One region of the Amycolatopsis sp. NPDC045836 genome, then DNA from elsewhere that is predicted to be linked to it. Evidence: riboswitches for the same ligand, from Rfam matches in the RefSeq annotation. Region 1 holds a riboswitch; the other holds the start of a gene.
The links. Region 1 has a riboswitch for cobalamin ahead of AC07EG_RS22085 (ABC transporter substrate-binding protein). Riboswitches for the same ligand answer to the same signal wherever they lie in the genome.
Positions count from the first base shown of each region.

Region 2: another riboswitch for cobalamin. It lies ahead of metE (5-methyltetrahydropteroyltriglutamate--homocysteine S-methyltransferase); the one in region 1 lies ahead of AC07EG_RS22085 (ABC transporter substrate-binding protein).

Region 1 covers NZ_JBWKKF010000011.1:85,997-91,674, forward strand. Annotated here, with positions in the region: gene AC07EG_RS22060 (LysR family transcriptional regulator substrate-binding protein) at 1-22, opposite strand, end outside; gene AC07EG_RS22065 (DUF5997 family protein) at 21-401, shown strand; gene lexA (transcriptional repressor LexA) at 414-1,070, opposite strand; gene AC07EG_RS22075 (PPOX class F420-dependent oxidoreductase) at 1,067-1,501, opposite strand; gene AC07EG_RS22080 (glycoside hydrolase family 43 protein) at 1,508-3,016, opposite strand; cobalamin riboswitch at 3,131-3,251, shown strand; gene AC07EG_RS22085 (ABC transporter substrate-binding protein) at 3,327-4,322, shown strand; gene AC07EG_RS22090 (FecCD family ABC transporter permease) at 4,319-5,374, shown strand; gene AC07EG_RS22095 (hypothetical protein) at 5,462-5,678, shown strand, end outside.
Region 2 covers NZ_JBWKKF010000003.1:221,622-227,299, forward strand. Annotated here, with positions in the region: gene AC07EG_RS05910 (TIGR03557 family F420-dependent LLM class oxidoreductase) at 1-182, shown strand, start outside; gene AC07EG_RS05915 (hypothetical protein) at 241-540, shown strand; gene AC07EG_RS05920 (glucose 1-dehydrogenase) at 623-1,675, opposite strand; gene metE (5-methyltetrahydropteroyltriglutamate--homocysteine S-methyltransferase) at 1,760-4,063, opposite strand; cobalamin riboswitch at 4,182-4,429, opposite strand; gene AC07EG_RS05930 (3-hydroxyacyl-CoA dehydrogenase family protein) at 4,445-5,678, opposite strand, start outside.

The DNA of each region.
Region 1 (5,678 bases):
GGCTGGTTACCCTGGACCGCATGACGTCGCACAAGACCCCTCAGACGATGAAGCCGGCGACCGCGGCGAAGAAGCTGGGCGTTTACCTCGAAGCCACCCCGGCGGAGTTCCAGGAGGGTGTCGTTTCCCGCGACGAGCTGAACGCCCTGCAGGCGGACCCGCCGGAATGGCTGCGGGACCTGCGCCGCGACGGCCCGCACCCGCGGTCGGTCGCCGCCGCCAAGCTCGGCATCTCGATCGGCGGCCTCACCCGCGCCGGTCTCACCGCTCCGCTGACCACCGAGCAGATCGACGCGCTCAAGGCCGAACTCCCGGACTGGCTCGTCCGCGAACGCGCCACCCAGGCCGAATTCCGCGCCGAAACCGCCCGCGCGAAGGAAGCCTCCTCGAAGACTTCCTGACCCCGCGCCGCCTCAGACGCTGCGCAGCACCGAGACGACCACACCCAGGATCACCGCGCGATCTCCGTCGATGACCTCGTAGGCGGGGTTCCGCGGTTCCAGGTAGACGTGACCACCGCGCCGGCGGTAGACCTTCACCGTCGCCTCGTCGTCGATCATGGCGGCGACGATCTGGCCCGAATGCGCTTCGGGCTGCTGGCGGACCACCACGGTGTCCCCGTCGCAGATGGCGGCGTCGATCATCGAATCGCCGCGGACCTGCAGGCCGAACACGGTGCCGCGCCCGGCGAACTGCCGGGGCAGCGTCAGCACCTCGTCGACGTGCTCGTCGGCGGCGATCGGGGTGCCCGCGGCGATGTGGCCGACCACCGGCACGCTCACCGAGCCGCCGGCCTCCTGGCCACGCGAGCCGCGCAGGAACAGGCGCACGTCCATCGGCCGCGAGACCGTGGTGCCGCGCCGCAGGAAACCCTTCTCCTCCAACGCCGCCAGGTGCTTCGACACCGACGACGAGGACCGCAGGCCGACCGCGTCCCCGATCTCGCGGGTGCTGGGGGAGTAGCCGTACCGGTTCACCCAGTCCTGGATGGTGACCAGGATCCGTTGCTGGCGCTCGGGCAGGGCCGAGGCGTCCAGGTGCTCCAGCTCGTCGAAATCGTAGGCGGTCACCCGGAGATGGTAGCCCCACCTCCACTGTGGACCCGGCGCACCGCGCCGTACCACCGCTCACCGACCGGTTCACCCGCGAGGTTCCAGCTCCACGAGACGGCCGGCGTGACCCGGAAGAAGGTCCCCGGCCCGACCACGCCGACCCGTTCCTCGGGCGCACCCGCCCACCCGTGGACGCGGATCCCCCTGGCGACGAACGGTTCCATCGACACCAGGTCGTCGACCACCAGCGCCACCCGCTCGTGCCCGCCCGCCACGTTGCGGAACTTGCGGGTGTGCACCGCGGTGGCGCCGCCGCCGATCCAGAAGCCGGTGCCGTCGAACTCGAACGCCACCGGCACCACGTCCGGCTGCCCGTCCGCCGCGACGGTGGACAGCCGGGCCAGTGGCTGCGAGCGCAGGTACGCGATTTCCTCTTCGCTGAACGCCATGACCGGTCAGTGTGCCGGACGCACCGCGAAGTCGTCGAAGGCAGCCGCCGCCTCGAAGACCCGGACGCCGTTCGCGCCGCTGGGGAAGGTGCCGTCGGCGACGCTGAGCTTCGGCGCGGTCAGGTCGTCGACGTACACCCGGATGGCCGGGCCGACCGCGGTCACCCGGAGGTGGTGGCTCCGCCCGATGGCCCCGGCCAGCGGAGCCGACGCCAGTTCCGTCCACGAGTTGTCGGCGCGCCCGAGCACGACCCGGCCCGACGCGCTGATCCCGGCGTAGTAACCCTGGTAGCTGTCCGTGCCGACGGCGGCTTCGCGTACCCGGAACACCACACCGGCATCGCCGCGGCTGGCGGTCAGCCGCACGCGGGTGTCCTGCGTGAAATCGCCGAAGTTGGTGTCCAGCAACGCCTTCCCGCCCGCCGAGCGGCTCGCCGCCAGCTGCTCGGCCCGGACCGCCCACTGCCCGCCGTGGGTCTTCCAGCCGAAGGTGTTGCCGTCGGCGAAGTTGTCCTGCACCTTCATGGTGATCCGCGCGATGGTGCCGTCGGGGTTGAAGTTCATCCGGTCGTAGGCCAGCTGCCGGTGGTTGCCGTCGGTCTCGCTGAGCGGGCGGCGGTGGTAGACGATGTACCAGATGTCGGTGCCGGGCACGTTGAGCACCGAGTTGTGCCCCGAGCCGCGGGCGACCGCCGGGTCCTGCGCGAGCACCCGGTCCAGCTTGGTGAACGGCCCGGTCGGCGAATCGGCCATGGCGTAGGAGACCGAGTAGTTCGGCCCGGTCCAGCCGCCTTCGGACCACATCAGGTAGTACTTGCCGTTGCGCTTGAACATCTGCGAGCCCTCGACGTACTCCGGTGTCGGGGTGATCTCGCGGAAGGTGCTGCCGTCCTCGAAGGTGCCGAGGCTGGTCATGTCGGCGTTCAGCTTGACCACGTTGGCGTGCCCCCAGCCGCCGTAGTACATGTACGCCTGCCCGTCGTCGTCGATGAAGACGTCCTGGTCGATGGGCTGCGCGCCGTTGTGGAACCGGTCGATCAGCGGGTGGCCGAGCGCGTCGCGGTACGGGCCCTCCGGGCGGTCGGCCACGGCCACGCCGATGCCGCCGTGTTCGGCGTCGCTCTGGATGTCGTTGGCCGCGAAGTAGAGGAAGTACTTGCCGTCGCGCTCGATCGGGGCCGGGGCCCACACCGCGTACTTCGCCCACGACACGTTCTCGGTGGTCAGCACGTTGCTGTGCTTGGTCCAGTGCACCAGGTCCGTCGAGGAGAACGCGTCGAGGTGCGTCTGCTCGGCGTAGCGCCGGGAGGTGGTCGGGAAGACCCAGTAGGTGTTGCCGTAGATGGCCACGTCCGGATCGGCGTACCAGCCGTCGACGAACGGGTTGCCCGCTTCGGCGGTGCCGTAGTCGGGCACCGCGGCGGAGGCGGGGGTGACGGCCCCGAGCACCAGTGCGCCGGACGCGAACAGGGCGGTCAGCGCCCGGGAGGCGGATCTGAACGGAAGAGCGGTCATCTTCGGCAGCTCCTGCACACTATTCAACAACAACGAACATCTTCGGTGAAGATTGCACGACTTCCGACACGGCGGTCAAGGACCGGCCGCGTGATAGGTTGCGGACGCCAGGCGAGGGAATCCGGTGTGAATCCGGAGCTGACGCGCAGCGGTGAGCGGCGACGAGCGGAACAGCGGCCACTGGACCCCGGTCCGGGAAGGCGTTCCGCCCGGACGACCCCGAGTCCGAAAACCTGCCGGCACCCCGGCGCGGCCGGGGCCACCGACCGTTCGGGCTCCGCGTGACGAGCCCCTCGACGCAGGGATTCCCGTGCCGAAGATCCGCTCCGCCCACCTGCTGCTCGCCGCCGCCCTGGTCCTGCCGGGCTGCGCCGGCGGGAATGCCACCGACCCCGCCGCCCGGACCGTGGAGAACTGCGGCCACCGGGTGTCGGCGGCGAAACCGCCCGAGCGCGCCGTCGCGTTGAACCAGGGGACCGCCGAGATCATGCTCTCGCTGGGCCTGGCCGACCGGATGGCGGGCACCGCCACCTGGACCGACCCGGTGCTGCCCGCGCTCGCCGCGGACAACGCCAAGGTGCCGCGCCTGGCCGAGAACAACCCGTCCTTCGAAGCCGTGCTCGCGGTCGAGCCGGACTTCGTGGCGGCCTCGTTCGTCTCCACGCTCGGTGAAGGCGGGGTGGCCACCCGCGAGCAGTTCGAGCAGCTCGGCGTGCCGGCCTACGTCTCACCGTCCGACTGCCTCAAGGACAACAACGCCGGTGGTGACGGCGCCCGCACCGAACCGCTGACCATGGAGGTCGTCTACACCGAGATCCGCCAGCTGGCCACGTTGTTCGGGGTGGAGGCACGCGGGGAGCAGCTGGTCACCGAGCTGGCGGGGCGGATGGAACGCGCGGCGATGCGGGCGGACGGGGTGAGCCTGCTGTACTGGTTCGCCAACGCCGAATCCCCCTACCTGGCCGGGTGCTGCGGGGCACCCGGCGTGATCACCACCACGCTCGGCGCGCGCAACGTCTTCGACGACACCCGCGACGAGTGGCCGCAGATCAACTGGGAGACCGTCGCCGACCGGAATCCGCAGGTGATCGTGCTCGGGGACCTGACCCGCCGCTCGCAGACCGCGGAAACCGGGGAGGCGAAGATCGCCTTCCTCGAATCCCAGCCGGTCACCAAGGACCTCGACGCGGTGAAGAACAAGCGCTACGTGCTGCTCAGCGGGCAGGCGATGAACCCGTCGCTGCGGACCGTGGACGGCACCGAGCAGGTCGCCGAAGCGCTGCGGAAGTTCGGGCTCGCGGGGTGAGGCGGCCGCGCACCGGGTCGCAGGTGGCCTGGTTCTGCGTCGTGGGGCTCGGCGTGCTGGTGGTCTCGATCGCGGTGGCGATCACCATCGGCCCGGCCGGTATCGGCGTCGGCGAGGTGTATTCGACCGTGCTCGCCCACCTCGGCCTGGGTGAGCCGGTGCTCAGCCCGCTGCGGGACGGCATCGTGTGGCACCTGCGGCTGCCGCGGGCGCTGCTGGCCGCGGTCTGCGGGGCCGGGCTCGCCGTGTGCGGGGTGGTGATGCAGTCGCTGCTGCGCAACCCGCTGGCGGACCCGTTCGTGCTGGGCGTGTCCTCCGGCGCGTCGACCGGGGCGGTGCTGGTGGTGGTGCTCGGCGTGGGCGGCGGCGTGGTCTCGCTGTCCGCCGGTGCCTTCATCGGGGCGGCCATCTCGTTCGCGCTGGTGCTGCTGCTCAGCGGGGTGCTCGGCGGCAGCACCGACCGGGTGGTGCTGTCCGGGGTCGCCGCGATGCAGCTGTTCTCCGCGCTCACCTCGTTCATCGTGCTCACCGGCGCCGACCCGGAAACCACGCGCGGGGTGCTGTTCTGGCTGCTCGGCTCGTTCGCCAGCGCCTCCTGGGCCGAGGTCGGCGTCGGGGCGGTGGTGCTGGCCGTGGCGCTGGCGGTGTGCTTCGGGCACGCCCGCGCGCTGGACGTGTTCGCCCTCGGCCAGGACACCGCCGCCGCGCTGGGCGTCTCGGTGGCGCGCACCCGGATCGTGCTGCTGTGCGCCACCGCGTTGCTGACCGCCGCCCTGGTCAGCGCGGTCGGGGCGGTCGGTTTTGTCGGGCTGGTGCTGCCGCACGCGGCCAGGGCGCTGACCGGCCCGGGCCACCGCCGCCTGCTGCCGGTGACGGCGGTCGCGGGCGCGGTGTTCCTGGTCTGGGTGGACACGCTGGCGCGCACCGCGCTGGACCCGCGTGAGGTGCCGGTCGGGGTGGTCACCTCGATCATCGGCGTGCCCGCTTTCGTCGTTGTGCTGTACCGGACTTCGAGGCCGCGGGATCGCGCCGGCCAGGTCCGTCCGAAGTAGACCCGAGCGCAACGGCGTTGCCGGAGCACCATGTGCTGGTTTCACGGCCGGGACCGGTCCCGCACCGGGTGGTGTCTACTGTGAGCCATGATCCGAACAGCCGTCGTCGTGCTGCTGGTGGCGGGCCTGCTCGCCGCGTGCGGGGAACCGGCACCGCCGGCCACCTCCACACCACCACCGGCGACTACCGCGGCCACCTCGTCCGACCCGGCGCCGCGGCAACACCTCCTGGAGCTGGAGGTGACCGGCACCGCCACCCTGTCCCTCACCTTCACCTTCGACGGGAAGGTCAGCGAGGAGAACG
Region 2 (5,678 bases), on a different contig from region 1:
CCGAGGACATGGTGCGGGAGCAGTTCGCCTGCGGCCCGGACCCGCAGGCCCACCTGGCCAAGGTGCGCGCCTTCGCCGACGCCGGGTTCGACGAGGTGTACGTCCAGCAGATCGGCCCGGAGCAGGACGCCTTCTTCGACGCCTGGCAGACCGACGTCCTCCCCCGGGTGCGCGGCAGCTGAGCACGACACCCCGGTTGGCGGCTGGTTTCGAAGGCCCGCCGGGACGAACGTGGACAGGATGAGAAGACGATCCGTCACCACGCTGGCCGCCGTCGCACTGGCCGCCGCGGGCGCCCTGCTCGCGCCGGCCACCGCACAGGCGAGCGGTGCCACCCACAGCTGCCAGAGCGCCACCCTGCACGACTTCCTGGCCAACAAACCGGTGATCGGCTTCCCGTGCACGGGGCCGGTCGGCACGCAGCCACCCGGCTCGGTGTACGACGAGACGACGGGCCTGCTCTACAGCTGCTACTACCTGGAGGGCACCGCCACCCCGGGCGGCCTCTACGTCTTCGGCAGCCTCTGCGAAGAGGTGTAGTACTCCGTACACAGTGGACGGAGCAGGCCCCTCAGCCGGGTGGTGGCGGGGGCCTGCCGGGTTGCGAAGCCGGCCGGACCAGTCAGCTGCCGGGGGTGAGCACGACCTTCACATCGTCCGGGCGGGCGCTGAACGCATCGGCGGCCTCCCCCAGCGGCACCCACCGGGTGATCATCCCAGCCAGCCAGTCCGGGTCCGCCTTCGCCAGCGCTTCGGCGGCGGCGCGGTAGTGGCGCAGGTTGGCGTTCACCGAGCCGAACACGACGTCGTTCTCCAGCACCAGGTCGCGGTTGAGCGCACCGGCGTCGACCTCGATCTTCCGGCCGCCGGAGGACATGCCGGTGAGGCAGGCGATGCCGCAGGCCGCGTTCCGGCGCATCACGTCCAGCACCACCTGGCCGGCGCCGGTGGCCTCGATGATCACCTCCGGCTCGACCCGGTCGGCCACCTCGTCGAACCCGCGGTGGTGGTAGGTCGCGCCGAGACCGGTGACCAGCTCGGGTTTCGGGCCGTCGGTGACCTGGTCGAGCACGTGCACCCCGAGCCCGCGCTGGGTGCCGAGCAGGGCGGCGAGCAGGCCGATCGGGCCGGCGCCGGTGATCAGCACCCGGGACGGCTCGAACCACGACCGGGCCCCGATCCGCTCGATCTGCTCCCACGCCTTGGCCACCACGGAAGCGGGTTCGACCAGCACCCCCAGCTCCCCCAGCGCGTCGTCGACGGGCACGGCGTACTCGGCCGCCACGGTCCACCGGCTGCTGCCGTAGCCGGGCAGGCCCTTGATGCCGCGCTCGGTGTACCGGCCGTTGCGGCACATGTCGAACTCGCCGTGCGCGCAGGCCCCGCAGGGCTCGGGGTCCGGCCGGCGCACCACCCCGGCGACCAGCTGGCCGGGCCGGAACCCGCTGTCCTCGGGGGCCCGCCGGACACGGCCGAGGGATTCGTGCCCCAGCACCAGCCGCTGTTCGCCGTGGGGTGCTTCACCGTACTCACCGGCGACGATCTCCTTGTCGGTCCCGCACACGCCGACGGCGAGACCGTCCACCAGCAACTCCCCCGCGGCGGGTTCCGGATCGGGCACCTCGATCACCTCGAGTGAATCCGGCTGACGCGGGACGACGGTCAAAGCTCGCAAGATCGGTCCTCCTTGCCCTGGCGTTCCCACGAGCCCTACCCACGTCTCCCGTCCCGGAAACCGCCGCGGCGGGGGCCGCTCCGGTTACGAGCGCAACCGGCCGGTGGCCTCGACCAGGTTGGCCAGGGTGGCCCGCACCTCCGGGTACCCGCGGGTCTTGAGCCCGCAGTCGGGGTTGACCCACAGCCTCTCGGCCGGGAACGCCGAGGTGGCGGTGCGCAGGTGGGCGACGATCTCCTCGACGGACGGCACGCGCGGCGAGTGGATGTCCCAGACACCGGGGCCCGCCTCGTTGGGATATCCGGCCCGGGCGAGGTCGGCGACGACGGCCATGTTCGACCGCGCCGCCTCCAGGCTGATCACGTCGGCGTCCATGTCGATGATGGCCTGCAGCACGTCACCGAACTCGGCGTAGCACATGTGCGTGTGGATCTGGGTGTCGTCCCGCACGCCCGAGGTCGCCAGGCGGAACGAGGCGACGGCCCACGCCAGGTACGCGGCGCGGTCGGCGTCGCGCAGCGGCAGGGTTTCCCGCAGCGCGGGCTCGTCGACCTGGATCACCGCGATCCCGGCCCGCTCCAGGTCGGCGACCTCGTCGCGCAGGGCCAGCGCCACCTGGCGGGCGGTGTCGGCTTCGGGCTGGTCGTCGCGGACGAACGACCAGGCGAGCATGGTCACCGGGCCGGTCAGCATGCCCTTGACCGGCCGTTCGGTCAGGCTCTGCGCGTAGGTGGCCCACTCGACGGTCATCGGCGCGGGACGGGCCACGTCACCGGCGATGATCGGCGGCCGGACGTAGCGGGTGCCGTAGGACTGGACCCAACCGTGCTGGGTGGCCAGGAAACCGGTGAGCTGCTCGCCGAAGTACTGGACCATGTCGTTGCGTTCCGGCTCCCCGTGCACCAGCACGTCCAGGCCCAGCTGCTCCTGCTCGGCGATGACCGAGCGGATTTCGGCCCGCATCGCTTCGGTGTAGGCGTTCCGGTCCAGCTCGCCGGTCCGCAGCGCCGCGCGGGCCCGGCGCAGTTCCGCGGTCTGCGGGAAGGAGCCGATCGTGGTGGTCGGCAGGCCGGGCAGCCGGAGGCGGTCCCGCTGGGCCCGGCGGCGCTCACCGTACGGGCTGGTGCGGCGGAGGTCGGCCTCGGCGATCGCGGCGACGCGCTCGCGGACGGCGGGCACCCGCACGATCGGCGAGGCCGCGCGGGCGGCCAGCCGCTCGGCGTTGGCCCGCAGCGCGTCGCCGACGGCGGCGTGGCCTTCGGTCAGGCCCCGGCGCAGCGTCACCAGTTCGTCGAGCTTCTGCCGCGCGAAGGAGAGCCAACCGGCGACCTCGGGATCCAGCCCGGTGTCGAGGCGGACGTCGAGCGGCACGTGCAGCAGCGAGCAGGACGCCGCCACGTCCACCGAACCGGCCAGCCCGAGCAGCGTGCCGAGGGTGGCCAGGGCGGCGCCCAGGTCGGCGGCCCAGACGTTGCGGCCGTTGACCACGCCGGCGACCAGCCGCTTGTCCTGGATGCCCGACGCGGTGGCCACGGCGTCGAGATCGGCCGCGGCGGCACCGGTGAAGTCGACGGCCAGCCCGTCGACCGGGGACGCCGCCAGCACGGGCAGCGCGTCACCGAGGCGGTCGAAGTACGAGGCGACCAGGATCTTCGGCCTGGCCGACTGGGCGGCCAGTGCCGCGTAGGTGTCCGCGACCCGGCCGAGCACCTCGGCGGGCTGGTCGGTCACCAGCGCGGGTTCGTCGAGCTGGACCCACTCGGCGCCCGCCTCGTGCAGCAGGCGCAGCAGTTCGGTGTACCGCGGTACCAGCTGGTCCAGCAGGTGCAGGGGCTGGAAGCCGCCGGTGGCGGTCGGGTCCTTGGCCAGCAGCAGGAAGCTGACCGGGCCGAGCACCACCGGCCGGGTCCGGCTGCCGTGCTCGAGCACCTCGGTGAACTCGGCGAGCGGCTTGCTCGCGTCCAGCGTGAACCGGGTGCCGGGGCCGAGTTCGGGCACGAGGTAGTGGTAGTTGGTGTCGAACCACTTCGTCATCTCCATCGGCGGCGCGTCCGCGGTGCCCCGCGCCATGGCGAAGTACCGGTCCAGCCGCCCGGCCTCGCTCGAGGCGTCCGGAACGGCGGCGAGGTGGCGTTCCGGGACGGCGCCGAACATCCACGCGGTGTCGAGCACGTGGTCGTAGAGGGAGAAGTGGTTGCTCGGGATCTCGTCGATCCCGGCGTCACGCAGTTCGGCCAGGTTCCGCAGGCGCAGTTCACGGGCGGTGCCGAGCAGCGAACCGGCGTCGGCGCGGCCGGCCCAGTAGGACTCGATCGCCTTCTTCAGCTGCCGGTCGGCGCCCTGGCGCGGGTAGCCGTACACGGTGGCGCGGCTGGGTTCCGGGGTCACGGGCTCTCTCCTTCGCGAGTCCCTGTGGACCTGGCGGGAGGAGCGCACGGCAGGTACCGGCCGACAGCCGGTACCCGGCGATGACCCGACCCACGAGGTCTCCACCAGCACCCCACGGTCGTGGGGCGCACAGCGGGCAGGTCTTCGGACTCGCGGGCACTTCCGGCGCGCACGCCGGGTTCCTACTGGCCGTCGCTTCCCAAGCCCGTGGGCTCAGTGCTGTCGTCTCCGCGGAGGCAGTGGAGACAGACGGCGGTCGTTCCCGCTCACCGCTGCGGGGCAGTTCCGGGTTTCCACCGGATTCCCTCTTGCCTCGAGCACCGCCGTGCTGCTCGCGGTGCTCGAACCAGCTGCGCCGCCACTCTAGCGCCCGCCCGGCCGTCAGGGGTAGGCGAGGAAACCGCGGCCGGTCTTGCGCCCGTAGTGCCCGGCCGAAACCAGGTCCGCCAGGTAACGGGCGGGCGGCGCGGCCTCGCCGGGGAACGCGTCGTGCAGGGCCTGCTGGATGGACAGGGACACGTCGAGCCCGATGAGGTCGAGCAGCGCGAGCGGGCCGAGTGGATAACCGCAGCCCTGCGCCATGGCGGTGTCGATGTCCGCGACGGAGACCGGGCGTTCGCGCAGCATTTCCGCGGCCCGGTTCAGGTACGGGAAGAGCAGCGCGTTGACGATGAACCCCGCGCGGTCGGTGCAGTCGACCGGGTGCTTGCCGAGTTCACCGGCCACGCGGCGCGCGGTGACCGCCACGTCGGCGGCGGTCAGCTCGGTGCGGACCACCTCGACCAGCTCCATCCGCGGCGCCGGGTTGAAGAAGTGCATGCCGATCACGTCCTGCGGCCGGGCGGTCGCGGCGGCGCAGCTGAGCACGGACATGCTGGAGGTGGTGGTGGCCAGCACCGCGCCGGGTTTGGCGACGCCGTCCAGTTCGGCGAAGACGCCGCGCTTGACGTCGAGGTCCTCCACCACCGCTTCGACGATCAGGTCGGCGTCGGCCAAGGCACCGAGGTCGCCGGAGGTGTCCAGCCAGGCGAGCACCCCGTCCACGTCGAGCGCCGGGTCACGCCGGGCGGCGCGGTCGAGTGAGCGTTCGATCGTCGCGCGGCTGTCCTTGCCGCGGACCTCCGACCGCGCGACGAGCGTGACCGGCAGCCCGGCCCGCGCGACCACCTCCGCGATGCCGGTGGCCATCGTGCCGGAGCCGACCACGCCGATCCGCCGCACCGGCCTGCCGCCGGTCGCCGGGGCGGGCACCGCGGCCGGGGCCCGTGAGCCGTAGAAGCCGGTACCGCACTTCACCCCGAGCTTGCCGTCGGCGACCATGCGCCGCAGTACCGGTGCCGGGGCGTAGGCGCGGTCGCCGGTGCGCTCGTGCAAGGCCGTCAGCGCGTCGTGCACGGTGTCGATGCCGAGCGCGTCCAGCCGCGCCAGCGGGCCGGGCATGCCGCAGCCGTGGATCATCGCGTGGTCGATGTCGTCGCGGGAGGCGTAGCCCTCGTCGAACATCCTCGCCGCGTCGTTGAGGTAGGCCAGCAGCAGGCCGCTCGCGATGAACCCGGGGTGGTCGCCGACATCGATCGGTTCCTTGCCGAGTTCACGCAGCAATCCGCCGACGGTG